DNA from 4 places in the Micromonospora sp. C41 genome. Region 1 is predicted to be linked to each of the others. Evidence: riboswitches for the same ligand, from Rfam matches in the RefSeq annotation. Region 1 holds a riboswitch; each other region holds the start of a gene.
The links. Region 1 has a riboswitch for cyclic di-AMP ahead of KBX43_RS02210 (transglycosylase family protein). Riboswitches for the same ligand answer to the same signal wherever they lie in the genome.

Region 1 (7,721 bases):
CGACGAGGACGGCCAGGCCCGCGGCTTCGGCCAGCATCCGCCGGGGTCGTCGTTCAAGGTGTACGACCTGGCCGCCGCCGTGCGCGACGGGATCTCGGTGAAGGAGCGGTTCGACTCGCCGGACACCAAGGAGTTCCCCGCCTCGGGGCGCACCAAGGGCAGCGCGGCCGGGCCGATCCGCAACGCCGAGCGGGCGCCCTGCCAGCCGGACTGCGCGCTCTGGGAGGCCACCGTCGCCTCGCTCAACGTCACCTACTTCGAGCTGACCGAGCGGCTCGGCACGGACAAGGTGATCGAGATGGCCCGGCAGGCGGGCGTGGAGTCGATGTGGGAGACGGTCCGGGGCAACCCCCGACCGCAGCGCGTCGACCTGCGCAGCGACCCCGCCGACGAGGTGGCGAAGCGGTTCTCCACCGAGGTCGGCATCGGGCAGTACGGCATCACCGTGCAGGACCACGCGAACGGGATGGCCACGTTCGCAGCCGGCGGCAAGCGCGCCGACGCACACTTCGTCCGGTCGGTGAGCAAGGACGACGAGGAGGTGTGGACCGAGCAGCTGCGCACCACCGACCTCGGGCTGGACCGGGAGGCCGTCGACCAGATGGACTGGACGCTGCGCCGGGTCCGGGCGGCCAAGCTGGACAACGGCTGGGACTCCGCCGGCAAGACCGGCACCTGGCAGGCCGGGAAGAGCACCACGCAGAACGTGCACACCTGGATGGTGGGCTGGACCGGCGCGCTGGCCTCGGCCGTGTGGCTGGGCACCACCGACGGCAAGCCGCTGCGGACCAGCGACGGCAGCTACGACGTGTACGGCTCGACCGGTGCCGCGCCGATCTGGCGGCAGTTCATGACAAAGGCCACCGAGGCGATGAAGCTCGACCCGGGCAAGTACCGCTTCGGTGAGCCGAAGTTTCCCGGCGACACCCCGGAGCCGACCGCGTCGGCGCCGCCGCCGTCGACCGCCGCGCCCACACCGTCGGACTCCCCGAGCCCGAGCCCGACCCCGTCGAGCCCCAGCCCGAGCCCGGAGCCGACCGGGCGGCCGACGTCGCGGCCCACGCTGACGCCCACGCTGCCACCGCCGCCCACGATCACGCCGACGCGGACCCGCGGCCCGCGCTGACGTGCCCGGCCGCGCGGTGGCGGCCCGCGTGCGGCGGCGTCCTCGCGTCTATGTGCGCCATTCGCGCACATAGGCAACGTCCGCAATTTGCACGGGCCCCCATCCACTGTCGGCAATGTTCGCCCTGATCAGGGCCTATTGAAGATCATGGTTGCCTGGGACGACGCGCGCGGCGACACGCCCGACTGCCAGCCGTTGCCCAGGTCACCCATTGCTCACGGGTCGCGCGGCGTGTGATTGTGCACCAGCGAACCGCCGACCCCCGGCGAATCGCGACGGTCGATCTGTCGACCCGGAGCCACGCCGGCAGCTCCGGTGACCGGCCGTCACCCTGCCTCGCACCACCGCGCCGCCCGTCCCCACCGGGCTCGTGCGGCGCGCCTGTAGAACAGGAGCAAACCTCCGTGAAACTCTCACCTCGCCTCGCCGCGCTCACCGGCGCGGCGGCGGCCGGCGTCATCGCCGCCGGCACCGCCGCGGCCGTGCAGGCCGCGCCACCCGGGCCCGCCGCCCCCAACCCGGCCCAGGCCCGAGCGGCCGCCGCCGACTCGACCCGCGCGCTGGTCGCGAACCGCCCCGCCTACCTCCAGGCCGGTTCCGACGACGCGTTCGTCCAGAAGCCGGTCATCTCCTCCGAGGGCACCCAGTACGTGCCGTACGAGCGCACCTACAAGGGCCTGCCCGTGGTCGGCGGCGACTTCGTGCTGGCCACCGACTCCGCCGGCAACCTCAAGTACGCCTCGGTCGCCCAGCAGCGGCCGATCGGCGCCCTCGCCACCACGCCCGCGCTGACCCAGGCCGCCGCCGCGGCCACGGCGCGCGCCCAGCTCAAGACCGTCAGCGCCGTCGAGGGCACCACGCTCGTCGTCTACACGCTCGGCGCCGCACCGGCGCTGGCCTGGGAGACCACGGTACGTGGCACCAGCGCGGACGGCCCGAGCCGGCTCACCGTCGACGTCGACGCCCGTACCGGCGCGGTCCTGCGCAAGCAGGAGCACGTGGTACGCGGCACCGGCACCGGCGCCTGGAACGGGCCCAGCCCGCTCACGCTCAACACCACCCAGTCGGGCTCCACGTACACCATGAAGGACCCGACCGTCACGAACCTGAGCTGCCAGGACGCGGCGAACAACACCACGTTCAGCGGCTCCGACGACGTGTGGGGCAACGGCACCGCCACGAACAAGGAGACCGGCTGCGTGGACGCGCTGTTCTCCGCGCAGACCGAGCACAAGATGCTCGCCCAGTGGCTGGGCCGCAACGGCGCCAACGGCAACGGCGGCTACTGGCCGATCCGGGTGGGCCTCAACGACCAGAACGCCTACTACGACGGCAGCCAGGTGCAGATCGGCAAGAACACCGCCGGTCAGTGGATCGGCTCGCTGGACGTGGTGGCGCACGAGATCGGCCACGGCATCGACGACAACACCCCCGGCGGCATCTCCGGCGGCGGCACGCAGGAGTTCGTGGCGGACACGTTCGGCGCGGCCACCGAGTGGTTCGCCAACGAGCCGTCCAGCTACGACGCGCCGGACTTCCTGGTCGGCGAGAAGATCAACCTGGTCGGCTCCGGCCCGATCCGCAACATGTACAACCCGTCGGCGCTCGGCGACCCGAACTGCTACTCCAGCAGCATCCCGTCGACCGAGGTGCACGCCGCGGCCGGGCCCGGCAACCACTGGTTCTACCTGCTGGCCAACGGCAGCAGCCCGACCAACGGGCAGCCGTCCAGCTCGACCTGCAACAGCAGCAGCGTGAGCGGACTGGGCATCCAGAAGGCCATCAAGATCATGTACAACGCCATGCTGCTGAAGACGTCGTCCTCGTCCTACCTGAAGTACCGCGTCTGGACGTTGCAGGCGGCGAAGAACCTCTACCCGAGCAGCTGCACCGAGTTCAACGCGGTCAAGGCGGCCTGGGCGGCGGTCAGCGTGCCGGCCCAGTCGGGTGAGCCGACCTGCGCCGGCGGCACCCCGACGCCCACGCCGACCGCCACCACCACCCCGCCGTCGGGCGGCTGCTCCGGCAACAAGCTCGCCAACCCCGGCTTCGAGTCGGGCAACGTGAGCTGGACCGCCTCGTCCGGCGTCATCACCACCGACAGCGGCCAGGCCGCCCACGGCGGCTCGTACAAGGCGTGGCTGGACGGGTACGGCTCGTCGCACACCGACACGCTCAGTCAGTCGGTGACGATCCCGGCCGGATGCCGCGCGACGTTCAGCTTCTGGCTGCACATCGACAGCGCGGAGACGACCACCGGCACCGCGTACGACAAGCTCACCGTCAAGGCCGGCAGCACCACGCTGGCCACCTACTCCAACCTGAACAAGGCCACCGGCTACGTGCAGCGGTCCTTCGACATCTCGTCGCTCGCAGGCACCACGGCGACCATCTCGTTCAGCGGCGTGGAGGACAGCTCACTGCAGACGTCCTTCGTCGTCGACGACACCGCGGTCACCCTGAGCTGACCGTGGCGTAGCGCGGCCGGTCGTCGTCCTCCCGGCGGCCGGCCGCATCGTCGTGCCGGGCGGTGCCGCGTCGCGCGTGGCCGCCGCCACGTGCCGGGGCGGCGCCGCGTCGTGCCGGGCCGTGTGCGGTCGGGTCAGGCCGGACGCCCGGCCTGGGACGCCGTGCCGCGGTCGCGGTGGATCCGCGCGGCCGCCTCGTGCATCGCGCGACCGAACAGCTCGGCCTGGTCACCCATGCTGCCGAGCCGGGCGGCGAGCGCGTCGGCGTCGGCCCGCGCCGACGCGCTGACCCGGGCGTCCAGCTCGGACAGCGCGGCGTTGGCGGCGGCGGTGACATGTCCGCACAGGACGTCGAGGGGCTCGCCGGCCAAGTCCGGGTCGATCGTCACGGAATCCAGCCGGCCACCCTGAACGGCGACCGCGCGGACCCGGCCGTCGGCTGCGGTGCCCTCGGCGCGCAGCAGGTCGCCCGGCTCGCCGTCGGCGTGCTCCGAGGCCCGGGAGCGCATCGCGGTGAGCGCCTGCTGCGTGCGGGTCAGCAGTTCGTCGATGCTCGCGGCCGCCGAGAACGGATCGTTGGTCATTTCCGCGCTTTCTTCACGTCTGAGCCGATCATCGTGACCCTAGCAACCGGCTCCGACGAATCGCGGTCAGCGGCCGTCACGGGTGGCGTCCGGCGCCGCGAGCAGGCCGGACACCGGCGGCGCGGCGTGTCGCGGGCGGCCGGACGCCCCGCCCCGGCGACCCGGCCGGGCGTCCGGACCAGATCAGCGCAGACGCAGCCGCTGACCGGGGAAGATCAGGCCGGGGTCGTCGCCGACCACTGCCCGGTTGCGCTCGTGCAGGGCACGCCAGCCACCGTCGACGCGCTGCGCCACGGCGATCTCCGACAGCGTGTCCCCGCGCCGGACCACGTACGTCCCGGCCGACGGCTGCGGCGCCGCAGTCGTCGCGGCCCGCTCCGGCGCGGCCTTACGCGTGGCGGCCCGCTTCGGGGCGAACTTCTTCGAGGTGGCCTTCTTCGGGGCCGCCCGCTCGGACCGGGTCGCCGCGGCGTTCGCCGAGCCGCCCTTCTTGCCGCAGACCGGCCACGCGCCGATGCCCTGGCCGCGCAACACCTTCTCCGCGACGGCGATCTGCTCGGACCGGCTGGCCAGGTCGGCGCGGGCGGCGTACTTCTGGCCGCCGTAGCCGTTCCAGGTGGCGCGGGAGAACTGGAGCCCGCCGTAGTAGCCGTTGCCGGTGTTGATCTTCCAGTTGCCGCCGGACTCGCAGCGCGCGACCGCGTCCCAGTTGACGCCCGCGCTGGCCGGTGCGGCCGGGCCGAACAGGCTCGCGGCGCCGACGGCGGCGCCGGCCAGGACCGCTCCGAGAGCGGTACGGCGGCTTCGGGCCGAGTATGCAGTTGCCATGTGGATTCCTCCACGCCGACGAGGTGAGCTGTCGGGTTCGGGCCGAGGAGCCCGGCCGCCGGTGGCGGCTTCACCCCGAGGTGACGATGCACCGTGGAACGTGTGGTTCCCCCGCTCCCGCACGAGGTTCGGTTACCGGGGCCGGCGGCGGGATTTGGCGTTTCCGGCCCGCGGTGCCCGCGAATGCGAACGAAACCGACGCTAAGGACGGTTTGCGACGATCGTCCACTTCTTGTGATGGTGTTCACCCGGCCGGGCTACCACCTGTGGAGCTACCGTGGCAGGGCCGAGCAAGATCACGGGAGGGGCGGGACGGATGACCGATCACGGACACGAGCTCACCTTCGGCGGCTTCATCACGCCCGCCGCCGGGCAGCCCGACCAGGTGGTGGCGCTGGCCACGCTCTGCGAACAGGTCGGGCTGGACCTGGTCACGTTCCAGGACCACCCGTACCAGCCGGGGTTCCTGGACACCTGGACGCTGATGTCCTACGTGGCCGCCGTCACCGAGCGCATCCGCCTGGCCGGCAACGTGCTCAACCTGCCGCTGCGCCAGCCGGTGGTGCTGGCCCGCAGCGTGGCCAGCCTGGACCTGCTCACCGGCGGCCGGGTCGAGATGGGACTCGGCGCGGGTGCGTTCTGGGACGCGATCGAGGCGACGGGCGGGCGGCGCCTGTCCCCCGGCGCGGCGGTCGAGGCCCTGGACGAGGCGATCCGGGTGATCCGCGAGGTCTGGGACACCGACCGCCGCGGCATGATCCGCGTCGACGGCGAGCACTACCGGGTGGTCGGCGCCAAGCGCGGTCCGGCGCCCGCGCATCGGGTGGGCATCTGGGTCGGCGCGTACAAGCCGCGCATGCTGCGCCTGGTCGGCCGCGCCGCGGACGGCTGGCTGCCCTCCCTGTCCTACCTGCCCAAGGGCCCCGACGAGCTGCCCGCCCTGAACGCGCTCGTGGACGAGGGCGCGCAGGCCGCCGGGCGCGACCCGGCCGAGATCCGCCGCATGCTCAACGTGACCGGCACGTTCGCGCGCTCGTCGGCCGGCTTCCTGGCCGGGCCGCCGGAGCAGTGGGTGGAGGAGCTGGCCAGGCTCACGCTGGAGCACGGCATCACCACGTTCATCCTCGGCAGCGACGAGCCGCGCGCGATCCAGATCTTCGCCCAGGAGGTCGCGCCGGCGGTCCGCGAACTCGTCGCCGCCGAGCGCACCGCGCCCGGCAGCGGGGCCCGCGCGGTCGCCGACGACACAGCCGCCACCGGCGGCGCGGCCACGCTGGCGGTCACCCCCACCCCCGACCCGGGGGTACGTCTGAGCGCGCGCCGCCCCTGGGACGAGTCGACCCGGCCGACCGCCCCGCCGCCTCCGGCCGGCCAGGTCTACCCACCCCGGGGGCAGGCCGCCGGGCAGCACCTGGTGGACGTGCACGACCACCTGCGCCAGGAGCTGGCCCAGGTGCGCGACCTGCTGGAACAGGTCAAGCGGGGCGCCGTCTCGCCGGGCCGGGCGCGGGCGGCGCTCAACGAGATGACCATGCGGCAGAACAACTGGACGCTCGGGGCGTACTGCGCGGCCTACTGCACCATGGTCACCCAGCACCACGGGCTGGAGGACGCCTCGATCTTCCCGCACCTGCGCCGCTCCGAGGCCGGGCTGGCGGCCGTGCTCGACCGCCTCGAGGAGGAACACGTGGTGATCCACGGGGTGGTGGAGGGCGTCGACCGGGCGCTCGTGGAACTGGTCCACCGGCCCGGCGACTTCACGCAGCTCCAGGAGGCGGTGGACCTGCTCACCGACACGCTGCTGTCGCACCTGTCGTACGAGGAGCACCAGATCGTCGAGCCGCTGGCCCGGCACGGCTTCTTCCCCGGCCAGCTGTGAGGTAGCTGACTTTTGATTTCCTAAGTCAGGGGGTACCGTCGACGCCATGACGGACCTCCTTGCCCAGCGTGACTCCTGGTCCACCGCCAACTGCTCGATCGCCCGGGCGCTGGAGGTGGTCGGCAACCGCACCACGCTGCTCCTGCTGCGCGAGGCGTCGTTCGGCACCCGCCGCTTCGACGACTTCGCGCGGCGGGTCGGCGTCAGCGAGCCCGTCGCCGCCGCACGCCTCAAGCAGCTCGTCGCCGACGGGCTGCTCGACCGGCGCCCCTACCGCGAGCCCGGGCAGCGCACCCGCGACGAGTACGTGCTCACCGCCAAGGGCAGCGACCTGATCCCGGTGCTGGTCGCGCTGCGGCAGTGGGGCGACACGTACGCCGCCGACGAGGCCGGCCCGGCCGTCCGGCTGACCCACGACGAGTGCGGCGCGGCCGTGCACGCCCGGCTGCGCTGCGACGCCGGACACGACGTACCGCCCGGCGAGCTGGCCGTCCTGCCCGGTCCGGGCCTGCTGTCCGCCTGACCCACCTTCCTTCCCCACCCCTCGGAGCGAGACATGAAGATCGCTGGAAGCACCGCCCTGGTCACCGGCGCCAACCGTGGCTTCGGCCGGCACCTGGCCGCCGAACTCGTCGCGCGCGGCGCGACCGTCTGGGCCGGCGCCCGCAACCCGGACACCGTCGACCTGCCCGGCGTCACCCCGGTACGCCTCGACATCACCGACCCCGCCTCGGTGGCCGCCGCCGCGGAGCGGGCCGGTGACGTGACGCTGCTCGTGAACAACGCCGGCGTGAGCACCGGCGCCGACCTGCTCGACGGTGACCTCGCGCAGATCC
Region 2 (6,688 bases), on a different contig from region 1:
AACAAGGTCCGCTCGCAGCTTCGCGCCAACCAGAAGAAGTCCAAGGCGCTGAAGGACAAGATGGTGCCGCTGGAGCTGGCCTCCACGCTCGCCATGAACAAGGTCGGCGACATCGCGGCCCGCTACTACATCCAGGGCCCGTCGCAGGAGCTGGGCGCGCTGCTGGTGAGCACCAAGCCGGGCACGCTGGCCGAGCAGCTGGTCATGCTGGACCGGATCGCCGACGACCAGCGCCGTCAGATCGCCGGTGTGCTCAAGGTGCGGGACGAGTACAACAGGCAGAAGGAGAAGCTCGACGAGCTGATCGAGCTGGAGACCAAGCAGCAGAACGACCTCGCGGCGAAGAAGAAGCAGATCGACTCGGAGATCAAGCGGCTCACCGCGATGCTGCCGGTGACCTCGATCCGCCCGGCGGGCTGCCCGAAGATCGACGGCGTGGTGAGCAGCGCCGCGCGTACCGCGATCGCGACGGCGTGCGCCCAGGTCGGCGACCCGTACGTGTGGGGCGCCACCGGCCCGAACGCGTTCGACTGCTCCGGCCTCACGCAGTACGCGTACAAGGCGGCGGGCATCTCGCTCACCCACTTCACCGGCGCGCAGTGGAACGAGGGCCGCAAGGTGTCCCGTTCCGAGGCGCGCCCGGGTGACCTGGTGTTCTTCGGCTCCGATCTGCATCACGTCGGGCTCTATCTCGGCAACGGGGTGATGGTGCACGCGCCCCGGACAGGCAAACCGGTCCAGGTGTCGAGCATCAACACCCAGCCGCTCGCCGGCTTCGTCCGGGTCACCTGACCTCGGTCACACCGAAAGGCCCCCGGTCCGCACGGACCGGGGGCCTTCGCGTTCTCGGGGAGAGGTCAGCGCGGCGCGCCGACCGGGGACGGCAGGATCAGCACGTCGTCCAGGTTCACGAACATGATCCGGTGGCCGAACTGGACCTGCACGTACTGGTTCTTCCCGCGTACCACGGTCCGGTCACCCGGCGCGGAACCGTCGAACGAGACCGCCCGGTAGTACTCGCCGGGCAGCACCCCGCCGACCGCGTACCGCTGGCCGGCGGCGAACGTGTACTGCAGCGGAGAGATGGCCTGGTACGGGATGGTGTCCGGGTAGGCGGACTGCTCCGGGTAGGCGCGGCCGTACACCGGGATGGTGGCCTTGCCGGGCCGCGGGGTCACCACGAAGCCGGTGGCCCACTTGGCGGTGGGCGCGGAGGCCGGGTTGTGGAACCACGCCTTCTGGCCGAGGTACCAGATCGCGGTCCAGTCGCCCTGCCGGCCGGCGAGCGCGTACGTCTGGCCGGCCGAGGCGCGGGCGCCGTGGTCGGAGATGTACATGGTGTCCGGCGTGCCGTCCGGGCGCAGCCCGAGGTCGTTGACGAGCGGGGCGTCCGGGCTCGGCGCGGTCCGCAGGATCACCGCGGAGGAGCCGCGCGAGGGGCACGGCTGCGCCGGCGGGGTGGGCGTCGGGACGCCCGGCGGCTGCTGGTTGCAACCGGTGAACGCGGGCCGGTTGGTGGCGAAGTCCGGGTCGATGGTGACCAGGCCGGTCTTCGCCGTGCCGGTGCCGCGGAACGGCGCCTTCATCAGGTCGAAGTAGTGCGACCAGTCCCAGTAGGGCCCCGGGTCCCAGTGCATGCCGCCCACGTTGGCGGCGGTGATGCCGGGCACGTTGTCGTGGCCGATGATGTGCTGCCGGTCCATCGGGATGCCGAACTTCAGCGCCAGGTGGCGGACCAGCTTGGCGGAGGTGCGGTACATCGCCTCGGTGTACCAGGTGCCCTGGCCGGCGAAGCCCTCGTGCTCCAGGCCGATGGACTTGGCGTTGACGTACCAGTTGCCGGCGTGCCAGCCGACGTCCTTGGTCTTGATGTGCTGGGCGATGTAGCCGTCCACCGAGCGCAGCGTGTAGTGCCAGCCCAGGTAGTCGGCCCGCTTCACCAGGTCGACGCTCGGGCCGAAGTAGCCCTCGGTGTCGTGGATGACGATGTACTCGATCTTCTGCTGCTTCGGCCGGTCAGCCAGGTCGTGGTTGCCGTAGTCGCCCGGGTCGTCGCTGAGCTGCTCGTAGGGCGCGGGAATCCACTCGCAGGCCAGCCGGACCGGGCACTCCAGCCCGTCCGGCCGCTGCGCGGTGCGCAGGCCGAGGCGGGCCAGCCGGGAGCGGTCCGGCTTCGCGGCGGTGGCGGCGAGCGTGACCCGCTGGCCGTCGTCGGTGGTCCGGGTGGCGCCCTGGCCGAGCTGGTCGTAGACCTCGTCGGCGAAGGCCGCCGCCGCGTCGGCGGTGTCCGCGCCGGAGTAGCGGGCCACCGCGGCGTACCAGGCCGCCGGGTCGGTGCCGGCGCCGACCGGCCCGCCCAGAGCCTTCTGGTACGACGACAGCAGCGCCGCGCCGCCGCGGATGTTCGCGGCCGGGTCGGTGCGCAGCGTCCCCGCGTCCAGCCCGGTGAGCGCGGCGGCCGCGTCGAGCGTCTGGAGCGAGGCGCTCGGCAGCGGCGTCTCCCGCGTCGGCGCGGCGGCGGTGGCCGGGTCGAGCTTCAGCGGCCGGGAGTCGTCGCCGCGCGGGTCCTCGTCCTCGTCGACGTGGGCGCTGCCCGGCGTGGCGAGGATGTGCGCGGCGTCGGTCAGGTGCATCGGGCCGTAGCCGCCGCTGGTGCTGGGCTGACCCGGGTGGGTGTCCCAGCGGGACTCCAGATAGGAGACACCGAGCAGCACGTTCTGGGGCACGCCGTACTCGGCCGCGGCGGCGGCGTATTGTTGTTGCCGGTCGCTCGCGGGCGCGGACGTGTCCGGCGCGGCGGTAACCGGGCCGGTGGTCGCCAGCGCGGTGGCCGTGGCCACGGCGGCGGCGAGCAGTATCCGTCTGCCCGACGGCGGGGCGGAGAGATGCATCGAACCTCCTGGACAGGGATGGGGGTCACTGCGTTTCCACCCTCACTCCGCACACCCGCGACGGTCAATACCTTTCCAGTAAGTAATCAGTCGTGAAAGAAAATTTCACCTCCGTGCGCGGTGTGGCGCTGGATCGCGTACGGAGTGTCACGGCGCTGGAAGTTGCGGATCGATAACGGTGGTCCCTACTCTGGTGAATCGTCGGCCGCACGTCTCACCGTCCAACCCGGTCGGTGACGGTCCGACACCGCCGAGTCGCCTCCGGGCGAGCCGGGGAACCAGGTACCTGGGGTGAATCCGCAGCGCTGCTGCGGTAGGGCGGCTCCCTTCCCGCCCGAATCCGTCAGCTAACCCGGTAGGCGGTACGGAAGAAGGAGTACGGACGCCCGGTGGCACTCCATGCCCCGCGGCCGTCGTCGAACCGGTCGGTCGACCGGTCCAGCGCCGCGCCGCGTTCCCGCTGGTCCCGCTTCACCACCGCCCTCGCCGCACTGGTCGGCACCGCCGTCGTACTGACCGGCGGCGCCACTGCGGCACACGCCGAACCCTCGGTCGCCGAGATCGAGGCCCAGATCGACCGCGACTGGAACAAGCTCGAACCGGTCATCGAGCAGGTCAACGACGTACGCGAGCAGCTCGCCGCGCGGCGCAGGCAGGCCGACGCGCTCGGCCGCCAGATCGCACCCCTCCAGGCGCGGGTGGACGCCGCGCTCGGTCAGGTCGGCGGCCTCGCCGCCGACGCCTACAAGGCCGACAACCTCTCCACGGTCAACGCGCTGCTCGGCAGCCGCTCACCCGGTGACCTGGTCGACGGCCTGGAGCTGCTCGACCGCTTCGCGCACCGCCAGCACGAGCAGGTGCGCTCGGTCGCCGCGCTGCGCGACGAGCTGGCGGCGAAGAAGAAGCCGCTGGACGAGATGATCGCCGGCCTGGCGCGCACCGAGGCCCAGCTCGCGGCGAAGAAGAAGCAGATCGACGCCGAGATCGCCAAGCTGGAGAAGCTGCGGCTCAAGGTGTACGGCAAGGGCGGCGGCGGCCCGCTGCGCCCGGCGCCCTGCCCGGCCGGCTATCCCGGCGGCCCGGCCGGAGCGGCGGTGAAGTTCGCCTGCGCCCAGATCGGCAAGATCTACGTCTGGGGCGCCGCCGGCCCGGACCACTTCGACTGCTCGGGCCTCACCATGGCGGCCTGGGCCAAGGGCGGCGTCTCGCTGCCGCACAGCGCACGCCAGCAGCACGGCGTGACGAAGCGCATCAGCCGGGCCGAGCTGCGCGCCGGCGATCTCGTCTTCTACTACAGCGACCTGCACCACGTGGCGATGTACGTGGGCGACGGCTGGGTGGTGCACGCCTCCCAGTCCGGCAAGCCCATCACGATGAAGCGGGTCGACGACGGCGACATCAACAGCTACGGCCGCGTGTAAGGAAGGGCCCCCTCTTAACGCCTCCGGTAGAGGAGGGGGCCCTTCTTAACAACTGCGCCCGGCGTCAGCGCGTCGGCCAGGTGCGCCAGCTCTGCCAGGACCGGCTCGGCGTCGGGCCGCGCTGCCCCTGGTAACGCGAGCCGTAGACGGCCGAGCCGTACGGGTGCTCGGCCGGCGAGGAGAGCCGGAAGATGCAGAGCTGGCCGATCTTCATGCCGGGCCAGAGCGTGATCGGCAGGTTCGCCACGTTCGACAGCTCCAGCGTGACGTGGCCGGAGAAGCCGGGGTCGATGAAACCGGCTGTCGAGTGGGTCAGCAGACCCAGCCGCCCCAGGCTCGACTTGCCCTCGATTCGGCCCGCGAGCTGGTCGCCCAGCGAGATCACCTCAAGCGTGGAGGCGAGCACGAACTCGCCCGGGTGCAGCACGAACGGCTGGCCCTCGGGCACCTCCACCATCGAGGTGAGGTCGTCCTGCTGGACCGACGGGTCGATGTGTGTGTAGAGGTGGTTGTTGAAGACCCGGAACAGCCGGTCCAGGCGTACGTCGATGCTCGACGGCTGCACCAGCGTGGGCTCGAAGGGCTCCAGCGCGAGCGTGCCGGCCTTGATCTCGGAGATCAGGTCGCGGTCGGAGAGCAGCATCGGAACACCATAGCGACCGGTATGGGTGACCTGCGTGTCGCACTACTTCTTCGTACACGTGTTCGATAGGATGTCCGCATGGCTTCCTGGTCCGAATTCGCCGCCGACGAGCCCCGCCTCGCCGGCGAGATCCGCCTCCTGATGCAGCAGTACGGGCCGGGCTTCGGCTACCTCGCCACGGTCCGCGCCGACGGCGGCCCCCGCGTGCACCCGGTCTCCCCGGTGTTCACCGACGACGGCCTATGGTGCTTCGTCATCGACTCGCCGAAGCGCCGCGACCTCGAACGCGACGGCCGCTACGCGCTGCACTCGTTCCCGCCCGAGGAGAGCGACGACGAGGCGTACGTCGCGGGGCGCGCGCGGCCGGTGACCGACCCGGCCACCGTGACGCGGCTGGCCCGGATCGCCCGCGCGTCGCCACATGGTGACTGGCGGCTGTTCGAGTTCACAGTCGAGGCGGCGATGCTGACCCGGCGCGACCCTGTCGCCCAGCCCGGCGCCGCTCCGCCGCAGGTGCGGGTGTGGCTCGACCCGCTCGGGGCCGAACCGGCCCGGCGTGAGCCGGTGGGCGCGGAGGGCCGGCGCGGCCGGCACGGCTTCGACACCCGCCGCCCGGCCGCCTGACCCCGACCCCGAAACGAGCGGTGCCGGCCCCGTCCGAGGACAGGGCCGGCACCGGTACGCGGTACGAGGCGGTCAGGCTGCGCGGTAGGCGTTCCACGCGGTGAGCATGCGGCTCGCCTGGCCGGCGGTGAACTGGTACATGCAGGAGTCGTACGTGTAGTCCATGAAGTTGGTGATCGGGTCCTTGCCGGCGGTCGAGCAGGTGTCGCGGCCGGTCGGGCACTGGTACGCCGGGGACGCCTCGGCCGGGGTGTCGGAGACGCTGTCGCCCGAGCCGGAGCAGCCGCCCTGGAAGGTGTGGTAGAGGTTCAGCCAGTGGCCGACCTCGTGGGTGCCGGTGTCACCCTGGTTGTAGTTGGTGGCGGTGCCGCCGGGCAGCGACTCGTTGAGCACGACCACGCCGTCCATCTTGTCCAGCGTCCGCTTCGGGAACGTCGCCCAGCCCAGCAGGCTGTCGCTCAGCTCGCCGAGGTAGATGTTCAGCGTGTTCTTGCCGCCCTCACGCAGCGAGGTCTTCATCGAGCGCTCGGCGGAGGAGCCCTGCACGATCGGGTACCACGACGGGTTGGTCACCCGGTTGATCTTCGTGAGCTGGAAGCCGAAGGCGGTGGCGGCGCCGCCGGTCGAGCCCGCGTACGACTGGTTCAGCACGGTGATCTGCTGGTTGATCATCGAGTCGGTGATGTTGCCGCCGGCCCGGGTGCTGTTCTCCTGGATGACGTGCACGACGACCGGGATCGTCACGGTGGCCAGCGGGGTGACCGCGCCGGTCCGGAAGTTGGCCCGCTCGCGCTGCGCGGCGGCGAGGTCGGCCTCCCGGTCCTGGACCTGCTTGGCGGTCAGGTGGTTGGGGTCGAGCTTGGCGTTGCCGCCCTTCGCGACGCGAGCGTTCGCGTGCTCGTCGGCGTGGGCGTCAGCAGGCTCGGCGCAGACGCCGGCCGGGGCGGCCGAGAAGGCCGAAGCAGCGGGAACGACGCCGACGGCGGCGGTGCTGAGCAGCAGCGCGAGGGTCGACGTCGCGACACCGGCGGTACGCCGGGTCAGCAGGTTGGGACGGAGTCCCATGGGCCCACCTCTTTCTGACGGCGTGCCAGGGGGTGTGTCACGCC
Region 3 (7,721 bases), on a different contig from region 1:
GGGGTCTCGGTGACCTCTTCGTGGTGCGTACCGCCGGGCACACCGCCGGGCCCGAGGTGCTCGGCAGCGTCGAGTACGCGGTCACCGTGCTGGGCACGCCGCTCGTGGTGGTGCTCGGGCACGACTCCTGCGGCGCGGTCCAGGCCGCCCGGGAGGGGGTCCGGACCGGCGCCGCTCCGGCCGGGCACCTGGGAGCGGTGGTGGACGCGGTCTCGCCCAGCCTGCTGCGCGCCGCCCGGCAGGGCATCGACGACCTCGACGGCATCATCGACGTCCACATCGCGCAGACCGTGGAGACGCTGCTGGCCCGGTCCTCCGTGCTGGCCGAGCGGGTCGCGGCGGGCCGGTGCACGGTGGCGGGGATGTCGTACCGGCTCTCCGGCGGCGAGGTGCGGACAGTGGCGCAGGTCCCGGCGTCACTGCCCGCTCCCTCGTCGCCGGCGGACGCGGACGCGGCGCTGGCCGGCTGACCGGAGCGCCGGACGACGAAGGGGCCGCCCACGGGGGCGGCCCCTTCTTGCTGCGTCCAGGTCAGAGCATCGACATGTGGACGTGGTCGGTGTGGTTCGACGGCCCGCTGTACGACCTCCAGCCGGTGGCCGGGAACCAGATCTGCCGGTTCCAGATCACGTAGTAGATGCCCAGCCGGTCGGCGTTGCGGATGAGGAAGGCGGCCACGTCGTTGCCGTACTTGCGGGTGTCGTTGTTGTGCCAGGGTGAGAAGCCGCTGTTCTGCAGCGACCAGTCGCACGCCTTGCCCTTGGGGTGCTCCCACGGCCCGCCCGGCCGGTAACAGCCCACGAAGCGCGTGTAGCCGGCGCGCCGGACCTCCTTGTAGGCGTGCAGCGTCCGCGGCGTGATGCAGCCCGAGGTGGTCGGGTCGTTCTCGCTGCACGACTCGGCCTTCCAGCCGCCGTCGGCGGTGCGGCCGGGGCCGATCTTGGCGACCGGTGAGGTGGCGTCGACCAGGCCGCCGGTGAAGCCGAGGCCGCCGACGAGCTTGAGGGCGCGTTCGGCCTGCACCTTCTCGCGCTCCATCGCGTTCTTCTGCTTCTCCTGCTCGCGCACCTCGGCGTCGAGCGCGATCTTGGCCGTCTCGGCGCGGTTCTTGACCGCGTTGATGGCGGCCAGGCGCTGCGCGTTGAGGAGGTTCAGCTCGTCCAGGGCGTTGACGCGGCGGACGAACGAGTCGGGCGAGTTGCTCTCCAGCAGCATCGCCATCGCGCCCATCCGGCCGGTCCGGTAGGACTGGGCGGCGAGCTGGTTGACCTGCGGGCTGAGCGCCTCGAGTTCGGCCTGTGCCGCCTGTACCTCGGCGGCCAGCCGCCGCTGGCGGTCCTGCGACTTGGCCAGCTTCGCCTTCGCCTGGAGGAAGTTCCGGTTGGCGCTGTCGATCGCCTCGGTGATGAGCGGTGGTTCGCCGTCCTCCTCGTGCCCGGACGGCTTCGGGGCCGCCGCGGCGGGGGCCGCCGTCGCCGAGTTCGGCCCGGCCAGCACTGCCAGCGAGGCCAGCACGGCCACCAGGGGTGTCAGCCAGCGGCGCAGGGGTGGCGTCACAGTGTTCCCTTCCGTCGGCCGCCGACCGGGTTAGCTGACGGGTTCGGGACGGAAGTGGCCCCTACCGCTCGCGCGGATTCACCCCATGTACCTGGTTCCCCGGCTCGCCCGCAGGCGATTGGGCGGCGGCACCGCTGGCGCCGGTGCGCGCCTTCGGCGGTGACCGGCAGCGAGGTTACCCGACAGCACTCCTGCGGATCTACGTCCGGAAGCCGACCAATAGCGAGATTTCGCCGTGGCGCACCGTGACCAGCGTCGCGTTTGAAATCGATGGTCACCGTGCGGAGTGTCACCATGTCGCCTCCGTACTTTTTCCGCCGCCGAGCGCCTCCAGCGCGTCGTCGCGTCCGGTCGGCGGACGGGGCGGCGGGGGCACGGGCGACGCCGGCTCCGGACCGGGCGCGCGCCGTCCGGCGGTGGTCACGATCGCGGCCAGTGCGGTCGTCAGCGGTACGGCGGCGATCAGGCCGAGCGTGGCCACCGCGCTGCGGACGATCTCCTGGGCGAGGAACTCGCTGGTGAGGATCTGGCTCACCGGGCGGGAGTCGGCGACCAGCAGGAGCAGCAGTGGCAGCGACGCGCCCGCGTACGCCAGCACGATGGTGTTGACGGTGGACGCGATGTGGGCCCGGCCGACGCGGGTCGCCGCCCGGTAGAGCTGCCGCCGGGACAGCCCCGGGTTGGCGTGCGCGAGTTCGGTGACGGTGGCCGCCTGGGTGACGGTGACGTCGTCCAGCACGCCCAGCGAGCCGATGATGATGCCCGCCAGCAGCAGCCCGTGCAGGTCCACGTCGCCCTGGAACATGGACAGCGTGGTGGCGTCCTCGCTGCCGAAGCCGGTCAGATGGGTGGCGGACGTGGCGAGCAGGCCGAGCACGCCGGTGATCACCAGGCTGCCGAGCGTGCCGAGCACCGCCACCGACGTCTGCGCGGTGATCCCGTGCGTCAGATAGAGCACCACGAACATGATCAACGCGGCGCCCACGATCGCCACCAGCAGCGGCGGCTGGCCGCCACCGATGCCGGGCAGCACGAAGCCGAGCAGGATGGCGAAGCTGGCCGCCAAGCCGCCGAGCGCGGCGAGCCCGCGCCAGCGGCCGAACGCCACGATCGCGGCGGCGAAGAGCACAAGCAGCCAGATCAGCGGTGTGCCGCGCTGGTGCTCGGCGATGTTGTAGGACTTCATCGAAGGGTCGGCCGGGTCGATCAGCTCGACCAGGACGATCTTGTCGCCGACCTCGACCCGGGGCGCGCCCGGTCCGGCCGGGAGCGGCGTCTCGACCTGCCGTCCCGCGTCCGGGCCCTGCTCGGCGGCGACGGTCGCGGTGCCGCAGGGGCCGCCCGCGCCCTCCGGGGCCTCCGGCGTCGGCGGGCAGGGTTCGGTGACCACCCGGGTCACGGTGCCGTGGTAGCGGGGGACGTCCGCGCCGCCGACCGGCTCCCGGTCCTGCCGGGGCCAGAGCACCAGCGCGGCGATCACGGTGAGCGCGAACAGCGGCACCACCACGGCGACGAGCAGCCGCCGTACGCCCGGTGGCGTGGGCGGTGCGGGGCGGGTGTGGTCGGCACCCAAGGCGTCTCTCCCAACGGTCGCGGCGACGCCTGGTCCGCCGGACCGGTCTGGTCACCGGGCCGGCGCGGACGTGTCGACCACGTCCGGGTCGTCGCCCCGACATGGTAGGCAGCCCGGCTGGGTGCTCCCGGACACCGTGACCGGTGACGCGCGCCCCGCGCGGGTCAGGCCAGTCCGGCCCGGCGTCGCCGGTACTCGTCCTCGTCGATCTCGCCGCGGGCGTACCGCTCGTCGAGGATGCGCCGGGCCGCCGTCGGCCCGGACCGCTGCGGGCCGGTCCACCGTACGGCCAGCCAGAGGAGCCCTGCCAGCACCGCCAGCACCGCCAGGGACCAGATCCACATCCAGCCCATCATCGGGCTCTGCCACATCATCGGGCCGCCCTCCGTCCGTCACCGCGGGTCCGCCGGGGCCGGCCTGCCCGCCACTTCGACGGTACGGCCGCACGGGCGCGTCGGCGCGGGTCGATGTGCCCTGCTCGGAGGGGCGGAGGTCCCGTTCAGCCGCGCTTCATCAGGCGGCCGACGGCGGCCATCATCTCGGTCGCCATCTCGTCGGCCCGGCCCTCGGCGGCGCCCTCGTGCATGCAGTGCCGCGCGTGCCCGTCGAGCAGGCCGAGGCCGACCTTGTCCAGCGCCGCCTGGATGGCCGAGATCTGGGTCAGCACGTCGATGCAGTAACGGTCGTCCTCGACCATCTTCTCGATGCCACGGACCTGACCCTCGATCCGGCGGAGCCGGGCGAGGAGCTGGTCCTTGCTGGCGGTGTAGCCCCGGGTCGGGCTGGACGGAGCGGTCATGAGAACGAGGATAGCGTACCCCTCGGGGGTATGCTAACGTTCCGGCTGTACCCCCAGGGGGTATGAGATCGGAGGGCGACATGGAGAGCACCTACCAGGTGAGCGGTATGACCTGCGGCCACTGCGTCAACTCGGTGAGCACCGAGCTGAGCGCGCTTCCGGGCGTCACCGGCGTCCAGGTCGACCTGGCCACCGGCCGGGTCACCGTCACCAGTCAGAACCCGCTGGACACGGACACCGTCCGCGCGGCGGTCGACGAGGCCGGCTACGACCTCGTCGGTGCGTGACGGGTCCACGGGACCCGCAGAACCGAGGAGAAACCATGAACACGGCGACGAAGCTCAGCGGCTTCGCGCTCGGCCTCGTGGCGGTCTTCGGCGCGGCGTACGGGATCGGCAACCTGGCCGATCCCGTCGCCCCGGCCGCCGAGACCCGCCACGACGACAGCGGCAGCGACCACGGGACCGGCGACACCGGTCACGGTGACGAGAACGGCGCCGACGCGCACCTGCCCGGCGGGCTGCTCGTCTCCGAAGGCGGCTACACGCTCCAGCCCGCCACCGCGCCGGCCGGGCAGTTCGCCTTCCGGATCACCGGCCCGGACGGCACGCCGGTCACCCGCTTCGAGGTGGCCCACGACAAGCGCATGCACCTGATCGTCGCGCGCCGGGACCTGTCCGGCTTCCGGCACGTCCACCCGGAGATGGCCGGCGACGGCACCTGGCGGGTCGCCTCCCCGCTCGACGGCCCCGGGGTGTGGCGGGCGTTCGCCGACTTCACGCCCGAAGGCGGCGAGCCGTTGACCCTCGGCCTGGACGTCACGGTCCCCGGCGAGCTGGCCGCCCGGCCGCTGCCGGCGCCGGTGACCAGCACCACCGTCGACGGCTACACAGTCACGCTGACCGGCACGCCGGAGCCGGGCCGGACCAGCCGGCTCACGCTCTCCGTCAGCCGCGACGGGAGACCGGTCACCGACCTTCAGCCCTACCTCGGCGCGTACGGGCACCTGGTGGCGCTGCGGCAGGGCGACCTGGCGTACCTGCACGTGCACCCGGAGGGCACACCCGGCGACGGGCGCACCCCCGCCGGTCCGGCGATCACGTTCGCCGCCGAGGTGCCCTCGGCCGGGGCGTACCGTCTCTACCTGGACTTCCGGCACGGCGACGCGGTGCACACCGCCGAATTCACCGTCCTGGCCGGCGACCCGACCGCGCCGGTATCCACCACCGCACCGACCCCGGACGCCGGACACGGCACGCCGGGGCACGGGCACAGTTGAGCGCCGGAGGTGCCGCGATGACTGCCACGGGAAAGACGCTGCCCACCGCGCCGAACCTGATCGAACTGGCGATCGGCGGGATGACCTGCGCGTCCTGTGCCGCCCGGATCGAGAAGAAGCTCAACCGGATGGACGGCGTCGAGGCGACAGTGAACTACGCCACCGAGAAGGCCACCGTCCGGTACGCCGACGACATCGCGCCGGCCGACCTGATCGCCACCGTCGAGAAGACCGGTTACACCGCCGTGGTGCCGCCCCCGCCCGAGCAGGCGGCCGCAGCGGCCGGGGAGCCGGCGGACGAGCTGCGCGTCGCGCGTACCCGGCTCTGGGTCTCCGCCGTGCTCACGCTGCCGGTGATCGTGCTCGCCATGGTCCCGGCCTGGCAGTTCGACTACTGGCAGTGGGCCTCGCTCACGCTGGCCGCCCCCGTGGTGGTCTGGGGCGGGCTGCCGTTCCACCGCGCCGCGCTGGTCAACCTGCGGCACGGCGCGGCGACCATGGACACGCTCGTCTCGCTGGGCACGCTCGCCGCGTTCGGCTGGTCGCTCTGGGCGCTGTTCCTCGGCGACGCCGGCATGCCCGGGATGAAGCACCCGTTCAGCCTCGACATCACCCGGGGCGACGGCGCCGGCAACATCTACCTGGAGGCCGCCGCCGGGGTGACGGTGTTCATCCTGGCCGGGCGGTACTTCGAGGCCCGCTCCAAGCGCACCGCCGGGGCGGCGCTGCGCGCCCTGCTCGAACTCGGGGCCAAGGACGTCGCGGTGCTGCGCGGCGGCCAGGAGGTCCGGGTCCCGGTCGACCGGCTCGCGGTCGGCGACCGGTTCGTGGTCCGGCCCGGCGAGAAGATCGCCACCGACGGCGTGGTCGAGGAGGGCACCTCGGCCGTCGACGCCAGCATGCTCACCGGCGAGTCGGTGCCGGTCGAGGTGGGGACGGGCGACACCGTGACCGGCGCGACCGTGAACGCCGGTGGCCGGCTGGTCGTCCGGGCCACCCGGGTCGGCGGCGACACCCAGCTCGCCCAGATGGCACGGCTCGTGGAGCAGGCGCAGACCGGCAAGGCGGCGGTGCAGCGGCTCGCCGACCGGATCTCCGGCGTCTTCGTGCCGATCGTGATCGCGCTGGCCGCCGGCACGCTCGGCTGGTGGCTCGGCACCGGCTCCGGTGCGACCGCCGCGTTCACCGCCGCGGTGGCCGTGCTGATCATCGCCTGCCCGTGCGCGCTCGGCCTGGCCACGCCGACCGCGCTGCTCGTCGGCACCGGACGCGGCGCGCAGCTCGGGGTGCTGATCAAGGGGCCGGAGATGCTGGAGTCCACCCGCCGGGTCGACACCGTGGTGCTGGACAAGACCGGCACCGTCACCACCGGCCGGATGGCGCTGGCCGAGGTGCTGCCCGCCGACGGCGAGGACGCCGACGAACTGCTCCGGGTGGCCGGCGCGCTGGAGGCCGCCTCCGAGCACCCGATCGCGCGGGCCGTCGCCGAGGCCGCGGCCGAAGCCGGACCGCTGCCGCCGGTCGGCGGGTTCGCCAACGCCGAAGGGCTGGGCGTGACCGGCACCGTGGACGGCCGGACCGTGGTGGTCGGCCGGGCACGGCTGCTGCGCGAGCGGGGTCTCGACGTACCCGAGGAGATCGCGCGGGCCGCGACCGGCGCGGAGGCCGCCGGCCGGACGGCGATCCTGGCCGGCTGGGACGGGCGGGCCCGGGGCGTGCTCGCGGTGGCCGACGCGGTGAAGCCGACCAGCCGGACGGCCGTCGCGCGGCTGCGCGAACTGGGGCTCACCCCGGTGCTGCTCACCGGCGACAACGCCACGGTGGCGAAGGCGGTGGCCGCCGAGGTCGGCATCGACGAGGTGATCGCGGAGGTGCTGCCCGCCGAGAAGGTCGCGGTGGTCGAGCGGCTGCAGGGCGAGGGCCGGGTGGTCGCGATGGTCGGCGACGGGGTCAACGACGCCGCCGCGCTGGCCCGGGCCGACCTCGGGCTGGCCATGGGCACCGGCACCGACGCGGCCATCGAGGCCGCCGACCTGACGCTGGTCCGGGGTGACCTGACCGCCGCCGCGGACGCCATCCGGCTCTCCCGGCGAACGCTGGCGATCATCAAGGGAAACCTGTTCTGGGCGTTCGCCTACAACGTCGCGGCGCTGCCGCTGGCGGCCGCCGGGCTGCTCAACCCGATGCTCGCCGGGGCGGCGATGGCCTTCTCGTCGGTCTTCGTGGTGGGCAACAGCCTGCGGCTGCGGCGCTTCCGCCCGATCGGGTGAGGGGATTGGGCGGGCGGTCGACGGGGTAACCAGTTGTCGTCAGGCAATCGCATCAGTGGAGGTCATCATGGGTCTCGACGACAAGATCGACAACACGTCGCAGGACGTCTCCGGCAAGGTCAAGGAGGGCGTCGGCCGCGCCACGGACAACGAGCGCCTGGAGGCCGAGGGCCGCAACGACCAGGCCGGCGCCAAGCTCAAGCAGGCCGCCGAGAAGATCAAGGACGCCTTCAAGAGCTGACG
Region 4 (7,721 bases), on a different contig from region 1:
CCGGCTGGAGACGCTCGCCGCGCTGGGCGGGCTGCCGGCCGCCGCGCTGGTCGGGGACCGGGACCGGCTCACCCCGCCGCCGTGCGCCGAGTCGATCGCGGCGGCGCTGCCCACCACGGAGCTGACCGTCTGCCCGGGCGCCGGTCACATGCTGATGATGGAGCGCCCGGACCAGGTGAACGACGCCGTGGCCGGGGTGCTGGACCGGGTGCTGACCGGCCGTCCGGCGGCCCGCCTCTGAGCGTCTCCCGCTCCGGAACGGCACTGACGTACGCCACGCGGACGGCATGCCCCGGCGCTGCGGTTGCCGGGGGCCCGTACCCTCATTCAGCCCGTCGTGCCGTCCGACCACAGGAGCATCCGCGTTGACCGACCAGACCACGCTGGACCGGGAGATCGCCGCCGAGCAGCGCCACCTCGACCGGGTGTACGCCCGGCTGGCCGAACTGCGCCGGTCGGCGGCCGACGCCGAGCGGGAGGGCTACCGGCTGGCCCGGGTCGGCAACTTCGGCGCGCTGGTCGAGCGGGATGCGATGGTCTTCCACGCCGCCCAGCGCCGGCACGTGCTGGACGCCGAGCACGAGGGGCTGGTGTTCGGGCGGCTGGACCTGCGTACCGGGCAGGTGCTGCACGTCGGCCGCCTGGGCGTGCGGGGCGTGGACGCGGAGACGCTGGTGGTGGACTGGCGGGCCCCGGCCGCCGCCGCGTTCTACCAGGCCACGCCCGCCGAGCCGCGCGGCGTGGTACGCCGGCGCACGATCCAGTCGGCCTCGGAGAAGGTCACCCGGATCGAGGACGACCTGCTGGACCCGGAGGCCGCGCCGCCGGACATGGCGGTGGTCGGTGACGGGGCGCTGCTGGCCACGCTGTCCCGGGCCACCGGCCGGGGCATGCGCGACATCGTCGCCACCATCCAGCGCGAGCAGGACGAGGCGATCCGCTCCCCCGGCAACGGCGTCACTATCGTCTCCGGCGGCCCGGGGACCGGCAAGACGGCGGTGGCGCTGCACCGGGCCGCGTACCTGCTCTACTCCGACCGGGCCCGGTACGCCGGCGGCGGCATCCTGGTGGTCGGCCCGTCCGGCGTGTTCGTCGAGTACATCGCCTCGGTGTTGCCCTCACTGGGCGAGGAGACCGCCACGCTGCACTCGCTCGGCTCGCTCTTCCCCGGCCTGTCCGCGTCGCGGACCGACCCGCCGGACGTGGCGGCGGTGAAGGGCTCGCTGCGGATGCGCCGGGTGCTGGAACGCGCGGTCCGCGACGCGGTGCCGGACTCCCCCGCCGAGCTGCGCCTGCTGTACCGGGGTGAGCTGCTGCGCCTGGAGCGCCCCGCGCTGGACGCGATCCGGGACCGGACGCTGGCCCGGGGCGCGCGCCGCAACGAGGTACGCCGGGCGGCGTTCGACGCGGTGCTCGCCGCGCTCTACGCGCAGGCCCGCACGCTGCGGGTGGGACGGCTGCCGGAGCAGCCCGCCTTCGAGGACGAGATCATCGAGCGGCCGGAGTTCCGCGAGTTCCTCAAGGCGTGGTGGCCCCGGCTGCACCCCCGGCACGTGCTGGACTGGCTGGCCCGCCCGGACCGGCTGCGCCGCTACGCCGGGGGGATCCTCTCCTCGGCCGAGATCCGGTTGCTCGGGCAGGCGTACCGCACGCTCGCGACCGACGGGCTGACGGTGGCCGACATCGCGCTGCTGGACGAGCTGGACGCGCTGCTGGGCAAGCCGGTGCAGCGGGCCCGGCCCAAGCGCGACCCGTACCAGCTCGCCGGTGGCGTGCGCGAGCTGAGCACGTACGCCGATCGGCAGCGCGCCGCCCGCGCGGCGGCGCGGGAGCGTCCGGCCGACTACCGCGACTACGCGCACGTGGTGGTGGACGAGTCGCAGGACGTCTCGCCGATGCAGTGGCGGATGATCGGCCGGCGCGGGCGGCTGGCGTCCTGGACCGTTGTCGGTGACCCGGCGCAGACGGCCTGGACCGGCGACCCGCAGGAGCTGGACCGGGCCCGGGACCAGGCGCTGGGCCGGCGCAAGCGGCACCGCTACGAGCTGACCACCAACTACCGCAACTCGGCGGAGATCTTCGCGGTGGCGGCGGCGGAGATCCGCCGGCTCTACCCGGATCTGCCGCTGCCCGACGCGGTCCGGTCCACCGGCGTTCCGCCGGTCGAGCGCACGGTGCCCGCCGCCGAGCTGCCGGCGGCCACCGTCGAGGCGGCCGAGGCGCTGCTCGGCCAGGTGGAGGGCACCGTCGGCGTGATCACGCCGGTGCCGCGCCGGGACGAGGTGGCCGGCTGGCTGGGCGCGCTCGGCGCGGGCCGGCTCCAGGTGGTGACCAGCCTCCAGGCCAAGGGCATGGAGTACGACGGCGTGGTGCTGGTGGCGCCGAGCGAGATCCGGGCCGATCCGGGCTCGGGGGTGCGCACGCTCTACGTGGCGCTGTCCCGGGCGACCCAGCGCCTCACCACGCTCGACCCGGTGGGGTGAGGGGCCACGCCCGCGCCACCCACAGTTCACTTGCATACATAGCGATGTGAGCATACATTGGGCCCGGCCGGTACGCGGCAGGGAGGGTGTTGGCGTGGGCGCAGGTCATGACCACAGCAGCGCGGTGGCCAACGCGGCACACCGCCACGCAGGCCGGCTCTGGGCCGCGTTCGCGCTGCTCGCCGTCCTGATGGTGGTCGAGGCGGTGGCCGCCTTCACCACCGGCTCGCTCGCCCTGCTCTCCGACGCCGGGCACATGTTCACCGACGTGCTCGGCATCGGCATGGCCCTCGCGGCGATCACCGCCACCCGGCGCGCCGGCACCGACCCGCAGCGCACGTTCGGCCTCTACCGGCTGGAGGTGCTCGCCGCCCTCGCCAACGCCGTGCTGCTCGGCGCCGTCGCGGTCTACGTCCTGATCGAGGCGGTACGCCGCTTCGGCGAGCCGCCGGAGGTGCTGGCCGGCCCGATGCTCGTGGTGGCGGTGCTCGGCCTGCTCGCCAACATCGTCGCCTTCGCGCTGCTGCGCGCCGGGGCGAAGGAGAGCATCAACCTGCGCGGCGCGTACCTGGAGGTGCTCGGCGACCTGCTCGGCTCGCTCGGCGTGATCGCCGCGGCGCTGGTCATCGCGGTGACCGACTGGTGGTGGGCGGACCCACTGGTCGCCGTCGGGATCGGCCTGTTCATCCTGCCGCGCACCTGGCGGCTCGGCCGGGCCGCGGTGCGCATCCTGGTGCAGGCGGCGCCGGAGCACCTCCAGGTGACCGCCGTGCACGACCGGCTGGCCGCGGTCCCCGGCGTGGCCGAGGTGCACGACCTGCACGTCTGGACGCTCACCTCGGGCATGGAGGTGGCCTCGGCGCACCTGACCACCGACCCGGGCGTGGACCCGGCCGGGGTGCTGGCCGCCGCGCGGACGGCGCTGCACGAGGACTTCTCCATCGATCACGCCACGTTGCAGGTCGAACCCGGAGCGTCAGCCGGAGTGTGCGGAAAGACCGAGTGGTGATTAGGGCAGACTTAAATCACCGTGACTGCTGTACACTTATGTCGGTTTTGCCCCACCATGCGGCACTGCGCAACGGAGCCACGCCCGGGCCGCGCCGGTAGGCTCGGTCGCGGCCGCAGCCACCGGCGTCACCGGCGCAGGTGGGGTGGCCGTCGCCTAATCGCCCGAAGGGGCGAGCCGGGGAACCACGTACGTGGGGTGCATCCGCGTCAGCGGTAGGGATCTTCCGTCCCGAACCCGTCAGCTAACCCGGTCGGCGGTTGACGGAAGGACATGTGAATGCCCCCAGTGGCACCTGTACGACGGACGGCCGCCCGGTTGGCGGCCCTGCTCGTCGCGACGCTGACTGTCGGCGTCGCGACCGTTCCGGCCTCCCCCGCCTCGGCGGCGCCCCGGACCGCCCTGCTCGCCGCCGCGCCCGGCGACGACGAGGGCGGCACGCCCGAGCTGCGCGCCCAACTCGACGCGGCCAGCAAGGGCTGGCTGGAGGCGAAGGCCGCGCTGAACCGGTCGGTGAACCGCCAGAAGCAGCTCAACGACCAGCTCGCGAAGGTCGGCGCCGAGCTGGCCGTACGTGACGCCAAGGTCGGTGAGATCGCCGGGGTGGCGTACCGCGCCGGGCGGCTCGGCACCGCCGCCGCGCTGCTCGACAGCAGCAGCCCGGCGGGCTTCATGGACCGGGCCGCCACGCTGGAACAGGTCGCCGCGCACGAGGACCGCACGGTGCGCGAGCTGATCACCACCCGGGACGAGGCCACCCGCACCCGGGCCGCGCTCGACACCGAGATCCGCGAGCAGCGCAAGCAGGTCGAGGTGATGGGCAAGCGCAAGGAGCAGGCCGAGCGCGCGCTCGAAGTGGCGAACGAACGTTCCGCCCGCAACAACAGCAGCGGCGGCGGCAGCGTCCAGGGCACCTCAAGCAAGAACGCGAAGCCCGCGCCACGCAACTCGGACGGCTCGTGGCCGTCGGAGTCGTGCAGCGTCAACGACCCGACCCCGGCCAACGGCTGCATCACCCCGCGGACGCTGCACGCGCTGCAGCAGGCCAAGGCGGCCGGTTTCACCAGGTACGTCTCGTGCCACCGGCCCAGCGGCTCGGGCGAGCACCCGAAGGGGCGGGCCTGCGACTTCGCCGCCCAGAAGAACGGCTTCGGCGGCGTGGCCAGCGGCGGTGACCGGACGTACGGCAACAACCTGGCCGCGTACTTCGTGCGCAACGCCGACCCGCTCGCCGTGCTCTACGTGATCTGGTTCAAGCAGATCTGGCTGCCCAGCAGCGGGTGGAAGTCGTACAGCGGCGGCAACGGCGACCCGTCCAGCGACCACACCAACCACGTGCACCTGTCGGTGTACTAGCGCGCTCCCGGGGGGCCGGCCGGATCGGGCCGGCCCTCCAGCGTCGCGCCGAGACGGGCCGCCAGGCTCAGGTGAGCCGCCCGGGCCTGGCGGAACGCGTACCCGAACAGCGGCGCCGGCGCGGTGAGCGTGATCTCCACGTCGATGCGCACGGTGCCGTCGGGCTCGTCGCGCAGCCGGGTGTGGTTGCGCACCGTCGTCGCCGGCTGCTGCCGGGCGACAGTGACCACCTCGTCCTCGCTCGCGACCAGCACGTCCGCCTGGTACGTGACCGGGAAGTGCAGCGGGCCCAGTTGCAGCCGGTCGGTGATCGCGTAGCTGGCCAGCGCGCCCGGCCGGGCCGGCAGCTGCCGGACCCGGACGATCAGCGGATGCAGCTCGCCCTGGCGACTCAGGTCACCCAGCAGTGCCACCGCGTCGGCCCGGCTGCACCGGGCCTGCACGGTGTAGCTGAAGCTGTCGCTGCTCTGCAAGCGGGCCCCCTCGCCGTCGTACGTCGCGACGATCGTCCCGTACCGACGCCGGGCTGGCAACGGGTAGAAGGTCCCCTGGCCGCAGGGGGTGCGAACGGCGCTCAGGCGCCGGGCAGCACCTCGGGGGTGTCGTCGGCGAACCACGGCTCGGGAGCGCCGAAGAGGCCGAGCAGGCCGGTCACCCAGAGCTGCCGGTGCACGAACCGGCTCGGCTCGGTGACCACGAGCTTGACGCCGCTGACCTCGCAGGTCTGGAAGCCGGCCACCATGGCGCTGATGCCGACCGAGTCGATGAACGTGACGAGCCGCATGTTCAGCTCGATGCGCGAGGGACGGCCCTTCGCGAGCACCTCGGCGATCGCTTCCCGCACCTCGTACGCGGTGTCGACGTCGATCTCCCCACGGGGCGCGATCTGGACGACACCACCCGGCCGCACCGACTTCACGATCGACAGGCTCACGCGAGCACCTCCACTCGCCCTTGACGGGCGCCTCATCAGTACGCGGGCCGCGACCGAGAGTATTCCTCCAACGGCCCGGTCGCCACCCCCCGGGATGAGCAATTCGCGAACTGGGCACACCTGGGCGCTCCCAATCCGGACCTCCGGGTTCCAGTTTCCCCTTCGACGCGGGCCGCGGCCAGCCGTACGGCCGGTCGGACCCGTCGATCCGCCGACCAGGGTAGCGGGCGCGCGCACGTCCCGTCGGCACCGGTCCCGGCGCGTTCGGGTGGTTCGTCCCGTTCGCTGCTCACGAGCCGGGCACCACCGCGAGGGTTTGCCGCGTGCGCCGGTGGGGCACTGCCCCGAGACAGTGAACGCGCCGGATGGACACCGGAGTCCGAAGTGGCCGCCGGCCTTCGGCACCCGAGGAGGTAGAACGATGTTCGGATCCAACCTGCTGGACCGCCGGGGCAAGGCCGAGCGGGTCGCCGACCAGGCGTGGCAGCACCTGCTCTCCGCGGCCGGCTCCGCCGGTGACAGCGTGCGCGACGCCACCCGCAGCGCCCGCCGCAACTCCTCCGGCTTCGCCGACGACGCCACCGACCTGGTCGGCTCCGCCGCCGAGGAGGCGCGCCGGCGGGCCACGCTCGCCTTCGACGCGCTGGCCGGACGCCGGCCCGCCCTGCCCTGGACGCTGCTGATCGCGGCGGCGCTCGCGGGCGCGGCGATCGGCTGGGCCGCCGGCACCGCCGCGCGCGCCGCGGGCAGCCGCGACCGCGCCGCGGACGAGATCGAGTTCGTGGACGTGGACCGCCCGAACTCCCCGGCCGGCCTGGACGGCTGAACCCCACCCGACCGGCACGGTGGCCGCTCCCGGCACTCCCGGGGGCGGCCACCGTGCCGCGTGGTGCTCTCCCCCACCCGGACCGGGTGAGGGCCGGTCACCCGGGACACGCGCAGGATCGCGGGTGCGGGACCGCGTGCCCGCGCCGCCATCGACGGAGGGAGAGCCGGATGGCCACCGACACGATCACGCGCACCGACCGGGACATCCAGTCCGCGGTGCTCGACGAACTGACCTGGGAGCCCCGGGTCGGCCCGGACGAGATCGGCGTAACCGTCACCGAGGGCGTGGTGACGCTGACCGGCCGGGTGGACAGCTACGCCAAGAAGTGGGCTGCCGAGCGGGCCGCGCACCGGGCCGCCCGGGTCCGCGCGGTCGCCAACGACCTCGCCGTCCAGATCGCCACCGCGGCCGGCCGGGAGGACCCGGAGATCGCCGTCGCGGCCGTACGGGCGCTGGAATGGGACGCGTTCGTGCCGGTCGAGACGCTGCAGGTGACGGTCTCCGACGGCTGGGTCACGCTGCACGGCGACGTCGAGTGGGAGTACCAGCGGCGGGCCGCCGAACGGTCGGTCGCCCGGCTCACCGGCGTACGCGGGGTGAGCAACGGGATCGCCGTGCGCCCGGCGGTCCGCGCCGACGGCCACGACCTGGCCGAACGGATCGTGGACGCGCTCGCGCGCAACGCCGCCACCGAGGCCGAGAGCGTCGACGTCCGGGTGCACGGCGACACCGTCGTGCTGGGCGGGCAGGTCCACTCGCCCGGCGAGCGCGCGGAGATCGAGCGGGTGGTGTGGAACGCCCCCGGCATCCGGGAGGTGCACAACCACCTGGTCGTGCGCTGAGCCGAACCACCCCGCCCGGGTGAGCCCGCCTCACCCGGGCGCCCGCCATGGTGGGAGGCATGAGTGATCCGAACGGGCTGATCACACCCGGGCGGGCCGCCCCCGGGTTCACGCTGCCGGCGGCGCCGGACGGGCGACAGGTGGGTCCCGGGCAGTTCCGGGGCCGTCCGGTGGTGCTGGCCTTCTATCCCGCCGACTGGTCACCGGTCTGCGGCGAGCAGATGGCCCTCTACCAGGCGGCCCTGCCCGAACTGGAGCGGTACGACGC

Region 2: it holds a riboswitch for cyclic di-AMP, as region 1 does, so the genes downstream of both, KBX43_RS18205 (NlpC/P60 family protein) here and KBX43_RS02210 (transglycosylase family protein) in region 1, are expected to answer to the same signal.
Region 3: it holds a riboswitch for cyclic di-AMP, as region 1 does, so the genes downstream of both, KBX43_RS08785 (hypothetical protein) here and KBX43_RS02210 (transglycosylase family protein) in region 1, are expected to answer to the same signal.
Region 4: it holds a riboswitch for cyclic di-AMP, as region 1 does, so the genes downstream of both, KBX43_RS27065 (hypothetical protein) here and KBX43_RS02210 (transglycosylase family protein) in region 1, are expected to answer to the same signal.

The regions. Positions count from the first base shown of each region.
Region 1 is NZ_JAGPXP010000002.1:9,222-16,942, reverse strand. Features, by position in the region: gene KBX43_RS02225 (transglycosylase domain-containing protein) at 1-1,126, shown strand, start outside; gene KBX43_RS02220 (M4 family metallopeptidase) at 1,531-3,594, shown strand; gene KBX43_RS02215 (YbaB/EbfC family nucleoid-associated protein) at 3,729-4,178, opposite strand; gene KBX43_RS02210 (transglycosylase family protein) at 4,362-5,006, opposite strand; cyclic di-AMP (ydaO/yuaA leader) riboswitch at 5,005-5,150, opposite strand; gene KBX43_RS02205 (LLM class flavin-dependent oxidoreductase) at 5,323-6,885, shown strand; gene KBX43_RS02200 (helix-turn-helix domain-containing protein) at 6,932-7,408, shown strand; gene KBX43_RS02195 (SDR family oxidoreductase) at 7,442-7,721, shown strand, end outside.
Region 2 is NZ_JAGPXP010000016.1:9,302-15,989, forward strand. Features, by position in the region: gene KBX43_RS18195 (C40 family peptidase) at 1-792, shown strand, start outside; gene KBX43_RS18200 (N-acetylmuramoyl-L-alanine amidase) at 858-2,891, opposite strand; cyclic di-AMP (ydaO/yuaA leader) riboswitch at 3,130-3,267, shown strand; gene KBX43_RS18205 (NlpC/P60 family protein) at 3,281-4,312, shown strand; gene dcd (dCTP deaminase) at 4,377-4,955, opposite strand; gene KBX43_RS18215 (pyridoxamine 5'-phosphate oxidase family protein) at 5,034-5,579, shown strand; gene KBX43_RS18220 (zinc metalloprotease) at 5,652-6,644, opposite strand.
Region 3 is NZ_JAGPXP010000006.1:29,232-36,952, forward strand. Features, by position in the region: gene KBX43_RS08780 (carbonic anhydrase) at 1-470, shown strand, start outside; gene KBX43_RS08785 (hypothetical protein) at 532-1,557, opposite strand; cyclic di-AMP (ydaO/yuaA leader) riboswitch at 1,561-1,692, opposite strand; gene KBX43_RS08790 (YibE/F family protein) at 1,847-3,130, opposite strand; gene KBX43_RS08795 (SHOCT domain-containing protein) at 3,295-3,504, opposite strand; gene KBX43_RS08800 (metal-sensitive transcriptional regulator) at 3,630-3,929, opposite strand; gene KBX43_RS08805 (heavy-metal-associated domain-containing protein) at 4,010-4,216, shown strand; gene KBX43_RS08810 (hypothetical protein) at 4,252-5,208, shown strand; gene KBX43_RS08815 (cation-translocating P-type ATPase) at 5,226-7,478, shown strand; gene KBX43_RS08820 (CsbD family protein) at 7,546-7,719, shown strand.
Region 4 is NZ_JAGPXP010000035.1:43,987-51,707, forward strand. Features, by position in the region: gene KBX43_RS27050 (alpha/beta fold hydrolase) at 1-241, shown strand, start outside; gene KBX43_RS27055 (AAA family ATPase) at 366-2,483, shown strand; gene KBX43_RS27060 (cation diffusion facilitator family transporter) at 2,578-3,492, shown strand; cyclic di-AMP (ydaO/yuaA leader) riboswitch at 3,636-3,767, shown strand; gene KBX43_RS27065 (hypothetical protein) at 3,772-4,848, shown strand; gene KBX43_RS27070 (SRPBCC family protein) at 4,845-5,381, opposite strand; gene KBX43_RS27075 (STAS domain-containing protein) at 5,423-5,782, opposite strand; gene KBX43_RS27080 (hypothetical protein) at 6,204-6,608, shown strand; gene KBX43_RS27085 (BON domain-containing protein) at 6,779-7,453, shown strand; gene KBX43_RS27090 (redoxin domain-containing protein) at 7,513-7,721, shown strand, end outside.